DNA from 3 places in the Shewanella sp. MSW genome. Region 3 is predicted to be linked to each of the others. Evidence: predicted binding sites of a transcription regulator. Region 3 holds the regulator's gene; each other region holds the start of a gene.
The links. The regulator sigma-54, encoded in region 3, starts transcription at its own class of promoters, with help from an activator protein. The targets are predictions, from matches to a motif close to GTTGGCACGNNNNTNGNNT.
Positions count from the first base shown of each region.

Region 1: glnA (glutamate--ammonia ligase) is a predicted target of sigma-54. The motif match lies at 4,326-4,344, and genes of this name have one in related genera.
Region 2: AYI96_RS16485 (DUF3192 domain-containing protein) is a predicted target of sigma-54. The motif match lies at 3,191-3,209, and genes of this name have one in related genera.

Region 1 covers NZ_LVDR01000006.1:202,052-208,662, forward strand. Annotated here, with positions in the region: gene AYI96_RS08825 (2,4'-dihydroxyacetophenone dioxygenase family protein) at 1-122, opposite strand, end outside; gene AYI96_RS08830 (SDR family NAD(P)-dependent oxidoreductase) at 166-930, opposite strand; gene AYI96_RS08835 (helix-turn-helix domain-containing protein) at 1,123-2,073, shown strand; gene typA (translational GTPase TypA) at 2,157-3,968, opposite strand; gene glnA (glutamate--ammonia ligase) at 4,426-5,835, shown strand; gene AYI96_RS08850 (hypothetical protein) at 5,940-6,437, opposite strand; gene AYI96_RS08855 (C-GCAxxG-C-C family (seleno)protein) at 6,447-6,611, opposite strand, start outside.
Region 2 covers NZ_LVDR01000017.1:51,526-58,136, reverse strand. Annotated here, with positions in the region: gene AYI96_RS16510 (4'-phosphopantetheinyl transferase family protein) at 1-296, shown strand, start outside; gene queF (NADPH-dependent 7-cyano-7-deazaguanine reductase QueF) at 358-1,215, opposite strand; gene syd (SecY-interacting protein) at 1,275-1,916, shown strand; gene AYI96_RS16495 (Zn-ribbon-containing protein) at 1,992-2,765, opposite strand; gene AYI96_RS16490 (hypothetical protein) at 2,765-3,103, opposite strand; gene AYI96_RS16485 (DUF3192 domain-containing protein) at 3,270-3,635, shown strand; gene AYI96_RS16480 (DUF2789 domain-containing protein) at 3,652-3,882, opposite strand; gene AYI96_RS16475 (GNAT family N-acetyltransferase) at 4,207-4,857, shown strand; gene AYI96_RS16470 (DUF962 domain-containing protein) at 4,870-5,175, shown strand.
Region 3 covers NZ_LVDR01000003.1:339,253-345,863, reverse strand. Annotated here, with positions in the region: gene AYI96_RS04760 (HPr family phosphocarrier protein) at 1-153, opposite strand, end outside; gene rapZ (RNase adapter RapZ) at 140-994, opposite strand; gene ptsN (PTS IIA-like nitrogen regulatory protein PtsN) at 991-1,434, opposite strand; gene hpf (ribosome hibernation promoting factor) at 1,437-1,724, opposite strand; gene AYI96_RS04740 (RNA polymerase factor sigma-54) at 1,756-3,219, opposite strand; gene lptB (LPS export ABC transporter ATP-binding protein) at 3,315-4,043, opposite strand; gene lptA (lipopolysaccharide transport periplasmic protein LptA) at 4,040-4,573, opposite strand; gene lptC (LPS export ABC transporter periplasmic protein LptC) at 4,560-5,120, opposite strand; gene kdsC (3-deoxy-manno-octulosonate-8-phosphatase KdsC) at 5,117-5,668, opposite strand; gene AYI96_RS04715 (KpsF/GutQ family sugar-phosphate isomerase) at 5,668-6,611, opposite strand, start outside.

The sequences.
Region 1 (6,611 bases), on a different contig from region 3:
TCAGGGTCTAAAAATAACGGATACACATCAACGCCCGGCAGCGCATCTTTGATGATCTGCTCTTCGTTAGTATTGAGGGTTAATAAAAAATCTTGATGATTAATCACTTCCGGTAAAGCCATATTTGCCTTCCTCATGTTCTTATTGGGTTGATGGGTCGAGCTATCACTCCTTCTGCAATGGATATTTAAAATTCTCAAAACCGTCGGAAGCATGCACTGTGCAGCCGTTGATGCAATTGGCCTCGTCACTCACCAGAAATACCGCCACATCGGCTATCTCGCTCGGAAGAGTAAACTCCTGACGCATTTGTTCCTTACGAATGTGTTCCCAGAGTCCCAGTGCCTCGTATTGACGCAGCATAGGAGTATCGACACGACCGGGAGCAATGGCGCAAACACGAACGCCCAATGGGGCAAGCTCAAGCGCGGCGCATTTGGTCATCATATCGACGGCCGCTTTACTGACGTTGTAGGTAAAAGTCATTTCCGAGGCAATTGTTGCGTAGACAGACGAAGTATTAAGGATCACGCCTTTAGTACCTTGAGCGCGAAATTGACGTCCACCGGCCACAATGCCGTGATATACGCCTTTTTGATTCACATTGGTAACTGAGTCGAAATCGCCCAAAGGATCATGTTCTAACAAGGGTTTGGCTGAGCCAATGCCGGCATTATTTATCACAATATCAAGCTGACCAAACCGGGTAACCGCATGTGCCACCATAGCTTCAACTTGCTTGTAATCGGTCACATCGACACTAAAAGTCACCAACTTACCAGTGGGAAAATCGTTAAAGACCTTGAGCGAATCAACTGACAAATCGGCGGCAACGACTCTCCCTCCCTCGGCGAGTATTTTACGGACAATTGCTTGCCCTATGCCTCCTGCAGCCCCCGTCACCACTGCGGTTTTATTCAGTAAACGCATAGATGTCCTCTTTTTATATTTATTAATTTCATTATTAAGGTAATAGTAATTTAGATGATTAATTGCACATCTTCTTGACTTATTACGAATGAAATTTGATATATTGCGATTCTTATACCAAAGAGAACTCAACGCCCCATGTACCTAGTCCGTAGCGGTGCAGCTGCCCAATTTGAGCAACTGGTCCTGGAGTTGGGTGAAAACCCCATAGAAATGATCCATCAAGCAGGATTACGTCAGGCACAGTTTCGCGATCCCAATATCTATATCGCCTATCCACGACTAGCCGAGTTATTGGAAATCGCCGCCCTAGGCTGTAAACAGCCGCTGTTCGGACTTATGCTTGCCAAACGGCAAACCTTACATGTGCTCGGTGACTTACCTATGTTGATTTCCCGCACAGCAACCGTGGCCGATGCTCTTGAAAAGATGAATGACTATCTGTACCTGCACGCCTCAGGTATCTCGCTACAACTGCAACCACAGGGAGATATGGTACGCCTTGTCTTATCAATTAATGTTCACTGCCGTGGCATTGAACAATTGATGCAACTGAGCGTGGCACAACTGGCAATGTTTGTTTCAAGCCTGCTGAATATCAACATCAACACTATCCCCTTACATTTGTGTCAAAGTAAGCCCAGCGAACTTGAACCCCAGCACTTTGCCCACTTAGTGCGCTTTCGTGAATCCTTTGATGGCGTAGTACTTAAAACTACACAATTAACCGGACGTAACTATCACGATGAGGGAGCACTCAACCGCCATTTTCAGTCACATCTGCAATATTTACAGAGCCGCTATCCCGATAATCTGGCCGATCAGGCAAGAGACTTAATTCACCGATTACTTCCAACCGGAGAGTGTTGTATTGAAAGGGTATCAACTGCGCTGGGGGTACACGAGCGCACGTTACAGGCAAGACTCAAAGAGACTGGGCTTAGCTATCGTCAATTGCTGCAAGAAGTCAGACAAAATATCGCTAAACAGCAACTCAGTTATGGCACCCAAACCATTACCGAACTGGCACTGCAATTAGGTTATGCCGAGATCGCTGTTTTTAGTCGTCATTTTAAAACTTGGACGGGATTGTCCCCCAAGCAATGGCAGCAGCAATATCGCAGGGGACAAATAGAGGATTAATCTTGAGAAACAAAAGCCCCGCTAAGCTAGCTTAGCGGGGCTTTTTATTCACTGTGAGGCTATCACCTCAAACGCAACCACAATCAACCGCGGCTGGCGCGCTTGCGGTCGTTTTCAGTCAGATGACGCTTACGGATCCGAATGCTCTTAGGCGTTACTTCCACCAGTTCATCATCATCGATGAATTCCAGCGCTTGCTCCAGAGACATCTGGATATGCGGAGTCAGTACCTGAGCTTCGTCAGTACCTGAAGCACGCATGTTGGTCAACTGCTTGCCCTTGAGGCAGTTTACTGTCAGGTCGTTGGAGCGGCTGTGAATACCTATCACCTGGCCTTCATAAACCTCAGCGGCATGACCAATCATCAGACGACCGCGATCCTGCAGACCAAACAGAGCAAAGGTCAGTGCCTTACCGGTCGCATTGGAGATCAATACTCCGTTGGTACGCTGGCCGATATCGCCACCCTTGTATGGACCGTAATGGTCGAAGGTATGATACAGCAGACCTGTACCCGAAGTGGCTGTCATAAACTCAGTCTGGAAACCGATCAAGCCGCGGCTTGGGATCATGAAATCGATACGTACGCGACCCTTGCCATCTGGCTGCATGTCGCGCATGTCGGCCTTACGGGTACCCAGCTTCTCGATAACGCCACCCTGATGCTCTTCTTCCACATCCACGGTCAGTTGCTCGTATGGTTCGCACTTCTCGCCGTCGATCTCTTTGATGATCACTTCAGGACGGGAAACCGCCAGCTCATAACCTTCACGACGCATGTTTTCGATCAGGATAGACAGGTGCAGTTCACCACGGCCGGATACGCGGAAACGATCCGGACTCTCGGTTTCTTCAACACGCAGGGCCACGTTGTGTACCAGCTCCTGTTGCAGACGCTCAAGGATGTTACGTGAAGTCACGTACTTACCTTCTTTACCTGCGAAAGGAGAGGTGTTGACCTGGAAGGTCATAGTCATGGTTGGTTCATCAACAGACAGAGGTGGCAATGCTTCGGCATGACCGACGGCACAGATGGTGTCGGAAATCTTCAGCTCGCCCAGGCCTGTGATGGCAACGATATCACCGGCATTGGCGCTGTCCACTTCGTGGCGATCCAGGCCCATATAGCCCAGAACCTGGCCGACTTTGCCGTTACGGGTTTTACCGTCGGCACCAACAATAGTGACCTGCTGGTTGGTCTTGACGCTACCGCGCTTGATACGACCCACACCGATAACCCCTACATAGCTGTTGTAGTCCAGCTGAGAGATCTGCATCTGGAATGGACCATCGGCATCGGCATCCGGAGGAGATACTTTTTCAACGATAGTCTGGAACAGCGGTGTCATATCTTCACTGGCTTCATCGGGATCCAAGCTGGCAAAACCGTTCAGAGCAGAAGCATACACAATAGGGAAGTCCAACTGTTCGTCGGTAGCACCCAGGTTGTCGAACAGGTCAAATACCTGATCGATAACCCAATCAGGGCGGGCACCCGGACGGTCAATCTTGTTGATAACCACAATAGGCTTAAGGCCTTGGGCAAATGCTTTCTTGGTCACGAAGCGTGTCTGTGGCATTGGACCATCCTGCGCATCAACCAGCAGCAGTACAGAGTCAACCATAGACAGAACCCGCTCTACTTCACCACCGAAGTCGGCGTGTCCAGGGGTGTCTACTATATTAATGCGGTAGTCGTTCCACTTAATGGCGGTGTTCTTCGCCAGAATAGTGATCCCACGTTCTTTCTCCAGATCGTTGGAGTCCATCACCCGCTCGGTGGCTTCTCCGCGGGTTGCCAGGGTTCCTGACTGTGCCAACAGCTTGTCTACCAGGGTAGTCTTACCATGGTCAACGTGCGCTATGATGGCGATGTTACGTAAATTCTCTAACACAGTTTTGCCTCTTACGATCTCTGTTCTGTGGGATGCAGCAATATAAATTGAATGGTACAACCGCTTTATGACTGCTTAGCGATTGCCTTCCAGGCCTTATAAAACCTGGGCTAGCATCATGCTGGGGAACACTATTTCCCCGGATGGTTGCTTTAAAAAGCGTGCCATTCTACTCTAGCGAGGGGCTATCGCACAGGATTATTTTTTAAACACCTATGAATATCCTACTGAATAAGCGCACGCACCATTATGGTGAGCGCACCTTTTTGGAACACAGTACGCACCATTATAGTGCAAACCCGCTTGTCTCGCCAGCCCTCGATTTTACCACTCCCTTTATTTTCAATATCTTAGCATCTTGGCATGAGTTTGGCTTAATAGAAACCAACAAGGCGCCAGACGCTAAATACTAAGAGTTGACAAAGGGCACCCCCTTTACCCTACCGGAGGCTTGATAATGTCAGTCGAATCAGTTTTACAACAGCTGCAAGAGTTGGAAGTTAAGTTTGTTGATTTACGCTTTACCGATACCAAAGGTAAGGAACAGCATGTATCTATCCCGACTCATCAGGTAGATGCTGATTTCTTTGAAGAGGGCAAGATGTTTGATGGTTCATCCATCGGTGGTTGGAAAGGGATCAACGAATCTGACATGGTACTGATGCCAGATCCAGACAGCTTTGTACTGGACCCATTTACCGAAGAAACCACAGCACTGATCCGCTGCGATATTCTCGAACCCGGCACTATGCAGGGGTATGAGCGTGACCCTCGCTCCATCGCCAAGAAAGCCGAAGAATACTTGCGTTCTACCGGCATCGCCGACACTGTGCTGATCGGCCCTGAGCCAGAATTTTTCCTGTTCGATGACGTGCGTTTCGGTACCGACATGAGCGGCACCTTCGTCAAGATAGATGCCAAAGAAGCGGCATGGAACTCAGGCACCAGCTATGAAGACGGCAACACAGGCCACCGTCCATTCGTTAAGGGCGGTTACTTCCCGGTAGCACCAGTAGACTCTTCACAGGATCTGCGTAGCGCCATGTGTCTGGTGCTGGAAGAGATGGGTCAAATTGTGGAAGCCCACCACCATGAAGTGGCTACCGCGGGTCAGAATGAGATCGCCACGCGCTTCAACACACTCACAAAGAAAGCCGATGAAATTCAAGAGCTTAAGTATGTGATCCACAATATGGCTCACGCCTACGGCAAGACTGCGACCTTTATGCCTAAGCCGATTGTCGGCGACAACGGCAGCGGCATGCACGTTCACCAGTCACTCTCTAAAGACGGTACTAACCTGTTTGCCGGTGACAAGTACGGCGGCCTGTCTGAAACTGCCCTGTACTATATCGGCGGTATCATCAAGCACGCCCGTGCCCTGAACGCCTTCACCAACCCAAGCACCAACTCCTACAAGCGTTTGGTGCCACACTTTGAAGCCCCTGTGATGCTGGCATATTCTGCCCGCAACCGCTCCGCTTCTATCCGTATCCCTGTGGTACCTAGCCCTAAGGCTCGCCGTATCGAGACCCGCTTCCCGGATCCTATGGCCAACCCTTACCTGGCCTTTGCAGCACTGCTGATGGCCGGTCTGGACGGTATCCAGAACAAGATCCACCCTGGTGATGCCATGGACAAGGATCTGTACGATCTACCGGCCGAAGAAGCAGCGGAAATCCCGACTGTGGCCGAATCTCTGGAAGTCGCCCTGGCGGCTCTGGATGCAGACCGTGAGTTCCTGACCCGCGGCGGTGTGTTCAGCGATGACTTTATCGACTCTTACCTCAAGCTGAAACAAGCCGAGGCCGAGCGTGTCAGCCGTACCACTCACCCTGTCGAATTTGAGCTGTACTACAGCCTCTAATTGCCCTGCAATCAACCGATGAGTCAAGCCATCGGATAATAAAAAAAGCGCCCCGGGAGCAATCCTGGGGCGCTACTATTTTAAGGCTCTGAAACTCAAATCATTCAGGGAGCGCTGATAAGTTCAGGCGCACTCTGGGCCTTGGCTCCGGTGAGGATCACCGCCAACTTGAGTTCACCCTCTGTCTGGTTCAGCTCCTCAAGCCCTTCTGGCGTAAAGCGATATTGGCCTTCAGTCTCCAGCGCTTCCATGGTGCCAGCACAGGTGTCGACGGTTTCACTGCATTCGAAACGTGCGCCCTTGTGCCAAGGCATGGAGAAGGCTGATACCTGCTCAGCCGGCATCTTGAGATACATCACCACATAGTTGCTGCCAGCATCCTTGACAGGTTTACCTTCCGCCGTGGTCAGACTAAAGGTCAACGCCTGGCTTTGAGGATCCACGGCGCTCAGTGCTACCTTGAGGCTTTCGGCTTCATTGATGGACACAGACTGCCCCGGCTCCGGCGTAGGCGGAACCACAGGGTCATCATCATCGTCCAACCAATCACAACCACCCAAGCACAACAGCAAAGACGCCACTATCAAACTCTTATGTTTCATAACAGCCTCCTAGTGACAATCGCTGCAGGACGCACCTTCATGAACCCCGGTCAAACCGGCGCCAATATCATGGGCGCTGTGGCAGCTCTGACATTCCATCTGTGAATTAACATCGGCCCCTATGTAGGTATCCGGCTCACGTTTGGTGCTGCTGTGACAACCGCTACACTCGGC
Region 2 (6,611 bases), on a different contig from region 3:
GGCGAGAGGCGTTTTTCGACCTCTGGGCCTTGAAAGAGTCTTATATCAAGGCGACCGGCAAGGGGTTGGCGCAGCCGCTTGATGGGTTTGCGTTCGACTTGAGCTCAGGGGAAGCATGCTCGGCCGAGCGGCCTGCCGAGATTGTTTCGATGCGCCGCGGGCTTTTGTTAAAGCCTAAGGAAAACACCCGATGGCAGAGTTGGCTTGGCCATATGGAGCCGGGTTATCGATTGGCCCTGACCATAGGGGCGCCTGCAGCCATCAACTGGCAATTGCAGTGGCACCTTGGCCAGTAGCACTCTGAAATAGGTAACGCGCAAGAATGAAAAAGCGGCCTTAAAGCCGCTTTATGTTCGATTACTGTCTCGCCAGGCGTTGGCTTTCCGGCACGTGCTCAAAGTCACTGCGGAAAGGGTTGATGTCCAATCCACCTCTGCGGGTGTAGCGGGCGTAGACGGTCAATTTACTGCAATGGCAGAAACGCTTCAGATCGGTGAATATTCGCTCCACACACTGTTCGTGGAACTCGTTATGCTGGCGGAAAGAGATCAGATAACGCAGCAGTTTTTCCCTGTCTATCTTGGGGCCCTGGTAGCGGATCATCACGCTGCCCCAATCAGGCTGCGAGGTGATCAAACAGTTGGACTTAAGCAGGTTGGAGTTCAAGGTCTCGGCGACTATCTGCTTGTCGTCTGTGCTTTCTTCGAGCCATTTGGGGTTGAACTCATAGTCGTTGACTTCAATATCCAGATCGTCAATGCAGTGCCCCGGCAGCTCAACAACTCTCTGGCTGTTGAAGTGCTTGGGCTCAATCACTCTGACTTTTACCTCGCCATTGGCACAGCGGCTCAGATCTTGGGTCAGGGTCTGCTCGACGGCTTCAGTACTGTCAAAGCGAGTTTGATTGAAACTGTTCAGATAGAGCTTGAATGATTTGGACTCAATTAAATGCTCACTGTTGAGATCCAGCTGGAACTCGGCGATGGCTACCATGGGCTTGCCCTTGGCATTGAGCCAGGAGAGCTCATAGCCGGTCCAGATATCGGCCCCCTGAAACGGCAGAGGTGCACTCAGGTTGATTGCATCACGGTTGAGTTTGCGGGGCACTCCCTGCAACAGCTCTGGGGCGTAATGCTCTTGATAATCTGTCTGCTGACCCAGTGTCAGGCCAGATAAGGCTTCAGCGTTCCGGTAAGGGTCGTGATTCTGTGTCATCAAGCGGGTTTCCGTGTCAAAATAGGTTACCATTATACCTGAATTTGGAAGTGCGATAAGTGTCTTGTGCCCAGGCGTTGGAGCAATTTCTCAGCCGTTATCATCAAAGTTACCAGTCGAGTCTGGGGGAAGGCCCCAGATATTATGCCAGGGGAGAAGCCTCGCCCTGCTTGCTGCAGGAGGATGGCGAAGATCCACTACTGTGGCAGACTATTCGCCGTGAACAGCCAGGCAGTTTTGCCAATGTCAGTCATGCGCTGGAGTTGCCGCTGCATGCCGATATCGACGAGTTTTATGGGCAGTTTTTTGCCGCGCATCTGTTGTTTGAAGCCGATTTCGGCGAAGGGGAACTATTGCAGCCCTGGAGTCAGGATGATTTTGAGTTTCTGCAGCAGAATCTGATTGGGCATTTGATGATGAAACGCAAGCTCAAACAGCCACCGACCTGGTTTATCGGTCTATTGGGGCAAGGTGATGAGATGATCTGCGTGGATAATGAAACCGGTGCTGTCTGGCGTGAGGTCCCGGGTGAGCTTCCCTCAAAGAAGCTGGCAGACAGCCTGGAAGAGTTTCTTGTTATGCTGCGCCCCAGAGTGGCGCCGGCGGTCGAGCCAGTGGAGCCGGCCATGGCGGATGTCGACCATCCCGGTCTCTGGGCGCGAATGAAGCTTATGTGGCAACACCTGTTTTCCCGACGCTGACAGTCGGGGTTGCCACAGTCACTATTGATTGATGAACACTGCTATTGATGATCCTAGGCTATTGATTGTCCCAGTTTATTGATGATCCCAGGAGAGGTTGGAGACTATCCGGCAGTTGTCACAGCGGAAATGAAACAGCTCCAGCAACGGGCTGGGTTGGCGCCAATCCGGGTTGCCGCAGCGGGGGCAGGGACGAGTTAATTCGGCTTGCTTACTCTCTCCCCCGACCCGGTAAAGGTAGTAATAGGTAGGAATTTTGGTCAAATATTCGATACGGCCACGCAAATCCCAGCCGCGGCGAAACAGATCGCTGTCCGGGCAGGAAAGCTCCTCAAGGGCGGCAAATTCGGCCTTGGTTGCTGCGGCCATCTGCAGTTCATCACAGGCTTGCCACTCGGTTTGCCAACGGATCACCCGCTTGTGATCGCCGTTGAAGGTCGCGGGAATACGGTAGAGGGGAATGGGTAGCAAGTTATCGCCGCTGCGCAGTGGCGAGCACATATGCACATAGCTGGTATAAAGCAGCTGCCAACTTGGGGGCTCCAGGGTGCTGACCTCGGAATTGATATCCTGACCTATGAGCTTTTCCTTGGGGGCCAGCAATTTGGCCTCGGTTAACAGTTGCAACGCCTGTTTGGCCCAGGGACTGTTATGCCTGTTGGCCAGACTGGTTTCTTCCGGCAGCAGCAGCCTGACTCTGAACTCCCCGTCTCTAAAGGCCACCGCAAATTCCCGCCCCAATACCTGACCATTGGCTCGCCAGGCTTCAAGCAGGGTGTTGATGGCTTTTTCTGCGGCACTGATCGTGGTGTTGGCAAAGCATTCAAACCTGAGTTCGCAGACAAACATTATTGCTGCTCCTCAAGCTTGGCGAGCCTTTGTTGCAAGTCCGCGAATTCTTGTTTCAGTTGTTGTTGTTCCTGGCGTAGCCAGCTGATTTCCTGCTGAAGAACTTCTACTGTGGGCACTGCTTGCTGTGGTGCAGTTTCATCCTGTTGAGGTTGGCTTTGAGACAGTTTTTCCCGTTCACTCTCAGGCAGGGACTTGAAGCGCAGCAGTCCTTCAACCAGCACGGGCATTGGTAACTTATTGCCGAGTCTTGCCTTAATCAATGCCAGAGAGGGAGTATGGCCGCTTTGGGCTACTGCCGCAGCTGCGGCCATGACCTGTTCCAGTGGAGTGGACATCTTGGTAAAAAACCTCACATTTTCGCCAATAGCTACATAGTGCAGCTGGCGTTTGTTTTTATCTTTTTGATATTTATTGAATTATTTATTGGCCCACATGTTGCATTGCGTTTGCTGCATTTGCTTAACAAAAGTCAACATTTGATAAATATAACAAGGAGTGACAATGAATAAGTTATTACTGCCACTAGTGGGGATTGCAAGCTTAGGGCTTAGTGCTTGTGTGGTCAATGTCGGCGATCACGAAGCCAACTGGGATGAAAAGGAATCCTGGCAATTACAACAACAGCAAAATCAGCAACAACTGGCCAAGTTGAACCTGGGGATGGATCAGCAACAGGTGCAGCAGCTCATGGGGCAGGCCGACTTTAATGAAGCCTTTCTCTCCAATGATCAGCAAGTACAGGTGCTCTTTTATCGTACCCGCCACAGACACAGTGATGGTAAGACCACCAAGGATGAGTGCACCCCCTTGGTGTTTCGCGATCAACAGCTGATAGGCTGGGGCGATAAGGCTTACGCGCAGCTGTAATTCAAACTCATTTCAATCAACGCCTGAGCTGGGCGTCCAAATGATCTATGGTATCTGACCATTGGGCGTCCTCGGCCAGAGCCTCTGTTAAAAAAGTGCGTTGTGCATCATTCCAGAATGGTGCATCCACCAGTTTGACTCCCTCGGGGATAGAATGTGCGTCGATAAAGCCTTCTATCGCCTTGCTGCCGCTGGGGAGTCCCAATTGCTCAAACAAATGGGCCAAGTCTGTGTGGGTGGTATCCATATTCTGACCTCCTGAAATCCCGGCATATTGCCAAGGTGATGAGTGATGGGCGAACAAGCCTTCATAAAAAAAGTAAGTATTATCGCTTCCTTAGCTTATATCAATTGAACAGCAGATCCATTTCTTTAAATTGCTTGTGCACCAGGAGCGCCTAAAGGCTTGGATGCAAGGTTGTAGGTCAAGAGCTTAGTTAATCCCATCTATAATTTGAATAGATACGCTGCCGGCAGAAACAGTGGTGATAGTTGGTAAGCAAGATGTTGTACTCTGATCCAATATTGTTAAATTGGAAAGTGCCCTTTTGGCTGACAAGGACAACAACAAATGGAAGCTCAGACTCCTGATTCCCTGCGTGCCGTTTACCTGACGGCAGAAGATTTACGCTTGGCCGCATCAATTCTTTATAACGCCTATCACGATGATGCGTTTTTTCTGCAGACCTTGCCGGCTGCCAATGCCGCCGAATATGAACAAAAGCTCAGGGCCGCAATTCGTGAAGAGCTCAATGAACTTTGGCAACAGGAGCAACCCCTTATTGGTTTGTTCGACGCTGAGCGCTTGATTGGGGTTGCCTGCGTGGTTACCTCATCACTTCCCCAAGGCGAAGGGCGCTATTGGCATTGGCGTTTGAAAATGCTGCTGGGGACGGGCTGGCAGGCGACGCAGAAGTTGATGCAGAAGGAAAATTCAATTCTGGAGCACCTGCCGGCGACAGAGTACGGCGTTATTCAATTTATCGCAGTAGCGTTAACCGAGCAACACAAGGGGTATGGCAAGTTGCTCGTCCAGGCGGTATTGGGTTGGTGTGATGAGCAGCCGGAGCTGGAAGGAGTTGGGGTCTTTGTGACCGAGGATGGTCATTCTCATCTGTTTCGAGAGCAAGGCTTTGTACCTGTGGTTGAGCTCAATATAGGGTTGTTAACAGGAGAATTGCTCTTTTACCACAGTCACACTGATGATGACGTCTACCAATAACAGGAGTTAAGCATGGAGCAAAAGTACAAGAGTTTTGCTGAGTTTTATCCTTTCTACCTGTCGCAGCATTCCGATCCCGTATGCCGAGGTTTGCATTATTTAGGTTCGACCCTGGTATTACTTATTCTGTTATTCAGCTTGCTTAGTGGACAATTTGTATGGCTTTTGGCTCTGCCTGTGGTGGGTTATGGCTTTGCCTGGATTGGTCACTTTGGTTTTGAACACAATAAGCCGGCGACCTTTCAATACCCAGTCTATAGCTTGATGGCTGACTGGGTCATGTTGGCCCAGTTTGTCAGTGGCAAACGTCGTTTCTGAGTGTTTTTGGTTATTTACCAGTACTAATGTGAGACATGTCTCACAAAGCTGTGCGATAAACATAAGCCTTATTGACTGTTCTTACTGGTGAATAATTAAATATTGTTAATAAACAAGAGATTAGACTTGTATTAGTGACTGCTGAATATTTGTTGTTCCCAGCCTGTTCTAAAATCGACCATCTCAAAGAGGGGTCTTTGGGTACACTTAAGTTGTGGTCAGGGCAGGATGCTTTGACAGAGCTTCCAAGGAAGAGGGAGCAGCAAGGAAAGCAACGCCAAGGAGTTTAAGTTGGCAGCCAAGGAAGGGCAAGTGTCAGGATGATACGTTTTGGAAAGGCCTATTCAAGGATGAGCTGCAAGGAAGCCTGATAAATGGATTTTAATCATGGATGACAATCAAGACAGGACGTCTTGAAACCATTGCAGGGAAGTTAAAGCCAAGGAAACGGCTCGCAGGGAAAGCAGACACCAGGATGGATCCACAGGAGATTTTTTCCGGTAATAAGGAAATTGCCGCGCCAGGAAAGGCCATTTGAGACAGGAAGGTCTGCGAAGGAAAGTGTTCAGGATGAAGTAGAGGACAGGCTCAGGGATGCCAGCCTTTGGGTTAAGGGAAAACCCAACTCATGGACGACACCGCTCGTGGATGGGCAAACATGGAAGATGAGTGCCAGGAGGCCACAAGGAGGCTCAAGGGAATTGAGCAGACACCAGGATGGTTGTAAGCAGGGATGAAAAGATGGCTTGGAAGCTGTCATCACTGAGACAAGGTGTCCACAGGAAGAAATTCATACGCATGGAAGGTGCAGGGAGCACAACTCAGCGGGATGGCTGACAGCAGTAAATAGGGCGCGTCTTAGGACGCGCCTTTTCTTTGTGCGTCAGGCTGTAGTGACCAACTCGTTTCAGTTCAGTTCAGTTCAGTTCAGTTCAGTTGGTGTTGGTAGGATGCCATTGTAAGCCCTCTTTAAGCCCGGTCATGGACGCCATTGGCTGTACGGCGAGGGAGCGCATCTTGAGGTGGGAAAGGAGTAATATGGAAAATAGCTCACGGATCTGACGAACTGGAATCGAATAGATGTACCTGCAATGGCTGAAGTAAGTGGATTAAAGTTCAGCATTGAATCGTCACCAATAATCCAGACACTTACCTGCTGTTCTTTCCGCTGAGTGACATGCCATTTACACTGTCTTTTGTACTGTTTGAAACCTGGATAGAGCGATGACTTCTCTGCTTTGTGAGAATAGCATTTGTTTATCTGGCCTCTCTTTGGCGAGAAGGTACAACAAACACAGGATAAAGAAACCTCCAAGCAAGGTGGATTTTTACTTTTTGTCATTCTCATGGCTTGATGATTTGGCGATTTTGTTGGTTACCACAAGGAGCCAAGCTTGGCATTTAAACCTAGACAGAACACAAACTGAAACCGTTTG
Region 3 (6,611 bases):
CCCAAGCACACTGGCGGCCGAGGCTTTTTTCTCGCCTTGGATCAGGGTGATATCGGCTTCGAACTCGCTGGCCAGCACCGCCAGCTTAGTGGCGGCGCGGGCATGCAGGCCCAGCTTATTGACTATGGTGACTTCCCGTTCAACCTTTGCCATTACTCAGCTCCCGGTGACGGGCCTGTACCTTGTGTTTGCTGTTGCCAAAACGCTTGGCGAGCTGCTCAGCGACATAGACAGATCTATGCTGGCCGCCGGTGCAGCCTATGGCTATGGTGAGGTAACTGCGGTTGTTGCGTTCCAGGTGCGGCAGCCAAGTTTCCAATAGATTTTCTATCTGCCAGATAAACTTGTTCACCAGTGGCTGGCGGCTGAGAAACTCCTGCACAGCTTCATCCAGCCCGGTCAGTGGCCTGAGCGCCGGCTCCCAGTGAGGGTTGGGCAGAAAGCGCACATCAAACATGAAGTCGGCTTCCTGGGGCATGCCGTGCTTGAAGCCGAACGATTCGAAGTTGATCACCAACTCTTTGTCGACGCTGCCCAGCAGAATTTCTCGCACTTTGTCACTGAGTTCATAGATATTCAGTGCCGAGGTATCTATGTAGTGATCCACCAGTTTCGACATAGGCTCCAGCAACTTACCTTCGTGCTTGATGGCATCTTGCAGCGAGACAGTGCTCTTGGATAGGGGGTGTAATCTGCGGGTTTCGCTGTAGCGTTTAAGGAGTACTTTATCGGAAGCGTTGAGGAAGAAGCTGGTCAGTTGGGTGTTTTCCGGCAGTGCTGCCAACTGTTTTTCCAGCACTTTTTCCTGATCCGGCATGTTGCGCACATCTATGCTGATGGCGACCAGATCATTGCTGCCTCGGAGGTTTTCCAGCAGGCTGCCTATCATGGGCAGGGGCAGATTATCCACACAGTAGTAACCCAGGTCTTCCAGTACCCTGAGGGCAACGGATTTTCCGGAACCGGAGCGGCCTGAGACTATAGCGAGTTTCATCCTGTGATCACCTGATAGAGTTCTGTTTCATCGCGGGATTTACGCAACTGCTTGAGTATTGCTTTGTCGCTGAGCTTTTCAGCCATGGCAGACAGGGTACTCAGATGTTGTTGGCATTGATCTGCGGGAACCAGAAGGGCGAACAGTATGTCCACCGGTTGGTTGTCTATGGCATCGAAGGCGATAGGCTCTTCGCATTTGACCAGCACGGCAATCGGCTCTGTGATATCAGGCAGCCGGCCATGCGGAATCGCAATACCATTACCTATACCTGTGCTCCCCATCTTTTCGCGGGCCAAAAGGCTTTCAAAAATCGCTTGAGAGGAAAGGGTGGGGTACTGGGCGCTGGCGAGATCGCTAATTAGCTCCAGTACCTTTTTCTTACTGCCCGGAGTGGCACAGGTAGTGCACTCCGGCCGCAGGATGGTACTCAGTTCCATCGTTAGTGTTTTGTCAGCTTTTCTTTGTGTTTAATGACCTGACGATCCAATTTATCAATCAGAACGTCGATGGCGGCATACATGTCGGCATGTTCAGAAGTTGCATAGACTTCGCCGCCTGTGAGGTTGATCTTGGCTTCGGCAATCTGTTGCAGTTTTTGTACATTGAGCACAACGTGCACATTATTGATCTGTTCGAAATGGCGTTCAAGTTTCGAAAACTTACTTTCCACATAGTCACGCAGTGAGTCGGTGATCTCGATATGATGTCCTGTCAGGTTGATTTGCATAGAAAGATTCCTCCAATTTCCAACTGTGGATTTATAAACTCTTACGCTGGTTCGACGGTGGTATCATCATAGCCTCGCGATACTTGGCTATGGTGCGTCTTGCAACGTTGATTCCCTGTTCTGCCAGAAGTTGTGCCATCTTGCTGTCGCTCAAAGGTTTCTTCTGGTTTTCCGCTGCCACGAGCTTCTTGATAAAAGCCCTGATCGCCGTGGAAGAGCATTCTCCGCCATCTTCGGTACCGACATGGCTGGAGAAGAAGTACTTCAATTCAAATATTCCCCTCGGGGTATGCATATACTTTTGAGTGGTGACCCTGGAGATGGTCGATTCATGCATCTCGACCGCCTCGGCAATATCGTTGAGTACCATGGGTTTCATGGCCTCTTCACCATATTCAAAAAATCCCTGCTGGAACTGCACTATGCAGTTGGCCACCTTGAGCAGGGTATCGTTGCGGCTCTCCAGGCTCTTGATAAACCATTTGGCTTCCTGAAGATGACCACGAATAAACTGGCTGTCTGATTGGCTGCGGGCGCTACGGGCCATGGCAGCATACTGTTGGTTGATCCCGAGTTTGGGCATACAGTCCGGATTGAGCTCCACTACCCAGCGGCCGCTCTTCTTCCAGACGCTGACATCCGGGATCACATATTCCTCGTCCATCGGCTGCACCAGCAAACCGGGGCGGGGATTGAGGCTCTGAATAAGGTTGATGGCGTCACGCAGTTGATCTTCCTTGAGCTTGGTCTTACGCATCAGGGTGCGAAAGTCGCGGGTAGCGATGAGATCCAGATGTTCGTCAATCAACAAGCGGGCGTCGGCCAGATGCGGGGTGTCGGCGTTGAACTGTTGCAATTGGATCAGCAGGCATTCGCGCAGATCTCTGGAGGCGATGCCGATGGGATCGAAGTGCTGGATCCGCTTGAGTACCGCCTCGACTTCATCGAGCTCAATCTCAGGGTTGCCCATGGCTTCGAGGATCTCCTCAGTGCTCTGGGTTAGATAGCCCTGCTCGTCGATGGCATCTATGATGGCGGTGGCAATGGCGTCGTCGGTATCGGAAAACGGGGTCAGGTTTTTTTGCCATTCCAGGTGTTCATAGAGACCTTCGCTGGTTTCTCCCTGGAAGGGCATATCATCTTCACGGCCCATAGCCGGCCCTGAGGCGCTGGCGGCGGTAAAGACTTCATCCCAGGTGGTATCCATAGGCAATTCATCCGGCATAGACTCATTGTTCAATGCCTCTGAGGTTTCTACCGTGGAACCATCTTCCTGCTTGACGCTCAATTCGCCGGCGTCGTTTTCCTTGTGGTTGTCGTCGATAGCGTCATCCTGGTTGTCCTCGGCCATCTCCAACAGAGGGTTGGCTTCCAAGGCTTCCTGGATTTCCTGCTGCAGCTCAAGGGACGACAGTTGCAGCAGGCGAATTGCCTGCTGCAACTGAGGTGTCATGGTCAACTGTTGACCCAATTTGAGCTGGAGTGACGCTTTCATTATACCGCTAATCCCTACTCGTTATTTTTCAAGGAAAAAATTCAATAATAACAAACTATAATACCCGGAATTGCCGCCGGATGACATGATCCTAACTATAGCCTGAATTGTTCGCCTAAGTACACAGCACGCACTTGCTGGTTGTCCAAGATTTCAGCGGGTGTGCCTTCGGCAATCAACTGCCCATGGCTGACAATGTAGGCTCGCTCACAAACGTCGAGCGTTTCGCGAACATTGTGGTCTGTGATCAGCACCCCCAAACCGCGGGACTTAAGCTGTTCGATGATTTTCTTGATATCGATAACTGAGATGGGATCCACACCGGCGAACGGCTCATCCAGCAGAATGAACTGTGGATTGGCGGCCAATGCCCGGGCGATTTCCACCCGGCGGCGTTCACCGCCGGAGAGGGACATCCCCAGGCTGTCACGTATGTGGGTAATGTGGAATTCTTCCAGCAACTGTTCGAGTTGTTCCTCGCGCTCGTCGCTGTTGAGCTCTTTGCGGGTTTGCAGTACGGCCATGATGTTGTCATGTACCGACAGCTTGCGGAAAATACTGGCTTCCTGTGGCAGATAGCCTATGCCTTTACGGGCACGCAGGTGCATGGGATCCAAGGTCAGCTCGTCGTCGTCAATGAAAATACGGCCCTTGTCACTCTGCACCAGGCCAACCACCATATAGAAGGTAGTCGTCTTGCCCGCCCCGTTGGGGCCCAGCAGCCCCACGATCTGGCCGGTATTGACCGATAGGCTGACATCTTTGACTACGTTGCGCTTCTTGTAACTCTTTGCCAGGTTTTGTGCCGTCAGGGTGCTGGTCATTGCGGCTCCTGCTGCTGTTCTTTCTTATTGAGATCCTGATAGTTTTCCGGCTGGATAACAGTGGTTACCCTATCTTGGCCTTTGCCGCTGCTTTCCGCTTCCAGCTGCTGCTTGTTGATGTCGTAGACTATCTTCTCGGCGGTTACTTCGCTGCCGTCCTGTTCCACTTTGGCTTGACCTATCAAGGTCATGATGCGGCTGTCTATGTTGTAGTGGATCTCTTTGGCCTTGGCACTGGCCTGACGGCCATCTTCCAGCTTCTGGGTATAGGTGGCAGGTGAGCCCTTGGCCACCAGGATCCGCTCGCCACTCTTGTCCTCAGTGTAAGCCGTGAGTTCATCGGCCAGCAGCTTCAAACTGCCCTGGGTGACTGTGACAGGCCCGCCGTATACCACGCGCTTGTTTTTGATATCGGCAAACTGATTGGCGGCGCTGATCTCGACTTTTTGCAGCAGATCTTCTTCAATGGCCACCGCCGACAGGCTTGTGATGCACAAGAGGGCACCGATAAAAAGCTTACTTGGTTTCATAGGTTCCTTTCACCTGACTGGTCAGCTTTACTTGCTGAGCGTTGAGATCGGCATACAGGCCGGATCCCTTGATATTAAAGTCTCTGCCTTCGATCAGGATCTCGCGATCTGAGGTCATGATCATGGTGTCCAGATCCAGCTCCACATAACTGGTTTTCAGGCTCTGGATCGGTTCATTGGGGCTAATGGCGTCGATGATAACATTATTTTCAAGTACCACTCGGTTACTCTTGCGATTGAGCCTGCCCTCGTTGGCAGACAGGCGCCACTGCGCTTCGCCCTTGTCCGGATAGACCAGATAAACCGGTTGGTTGAAGAAGGTCTTCTCATTGGCTTCATAGTGTTCCATGTGTGCCGCCGCGACCCTGCTGGCGACATTGCCCTGCTCGTCAAAGTTGACTGAGCGCAGGTCATCGGCGACAAAGTCCGGCCGCACAACATCCACCGGCGCCTCGCTCTGTTGGGCGTTGCGCTTGTTCTGCACCTGCCAGTAAAGGATAAGTGCAGTGGAGAAAAACAAAATAATGGCCAGAGTGACCCTATTCATATACTCATTCCGTGGGCATTTTCAAATTTGTCCTGACTGAGCAGGATAAGATCCGCCAGCTCCCGCAGCGCACCATGGCCGCCGGTAATCTGGGTGATCATGTGGCAGTGCTGCCTTACCCAAGGATGGCCATCGGCCACGCAAACCGCCAGTCCAACTTGCTTCATCACCGGCAGGTCGACAATGTCGTCACCTATATAGGCCACTTGTTCAGGCTTGAGGTCATAATGTTTAAGCAGCGCCTCATAGGGCTCAAGCTTGTTGTCTATGCCTTGATAAATCTTGTCTACCCCCAGGGCCGTCATGCGGTTTTCGACTATCTGGGACTTGCGGCCGGTGATCACCGCCACCTGAATGCCGCAGGACAGCAGCGAGCGCACTCCATAGCCATCGCGGGTGTGAAAGGCCTTCAGCTCTTCGCCGCTGTTGCTCATATAGATACGGCCATCGGAGAAGACACCGTCGACATCACAAATAAGCAGCTTGATTTTGGCGGCTCTTTGCCAGTTGTCTTCGCTTATGGGTCCGTAAAAACCTTGATGACTCATCAGATAACCCCCGCCTTGACCATATCCAGCATATTGAGTGCTCCAATCGGCTCATTGGCGCCATTGATGACGATAAGGCCGTTAATGTCGTTTTCGTCCATCACCTTGAGCGCCTGCGCCGCGAGGATATTGTCACCACTGGTGATGCAATCCCGGGTCATGACGTCGCTTATTTTGGTGGTACGCAGGTTGACTCCGGCGTCGATGACACGTCTCAAATCACCATCGGTGAAAATACCCACAAGCTGCTTCTGCTGATTGACTACTGAGGTCATACCCAGACCCTTCTTGGAGATTTCATACAGGGCGTCTGTGATACAGATATCTTCTGTGACCAACGGCAGTTCTTCGTCTTTATGCATTACATCGCTGACCTTGAGCAGCAGTTTGCGCCCTAAAGCGCCGCCGGGATGCGACAGGGCAAAGTCGTCTTTGGTAAAGCCTTTGGCCTGCAACAGGGCGACCGCCAGGGCGTCTCCCATCACCAGGGTGGCCGTGGTGCTGGAGGTGGGGGCCAAGCCCAGCGGGCAGGCTTCTTCCGGCACCTTGATGCATAGATGCAGCTGCGCCAGCTTAGCCATGGTGGATTCTGGCTTGCCTGTCATGGAGATCATAGGGATCCCCTGGCGCTTGATGACGGGGATCAGGGTTAGAATTTCGCTGGACTCGCCCGAGTTGGAGATAGCCAATACGATATCGTTTTCACTCAACACTCCAAGGTCGCCGTGGCTGGCTTCGCCCGGGTGAACGAAGAATGCCGGGGTGCCCGTGCTGGCGAGGGTGGCAGAAATCTTGTTGCCTATATGGCCCGATTTCCCCATCCCCATCACTATCACCTTGCCGCTGCAGTTGAGGATCAGTTCGCAGGCTTGGGCGAACTCGGGGGAATCAACAAACTGGTACAGGTTATCCAGTGCTTGTTTCTCGATATCTATTACTCTGC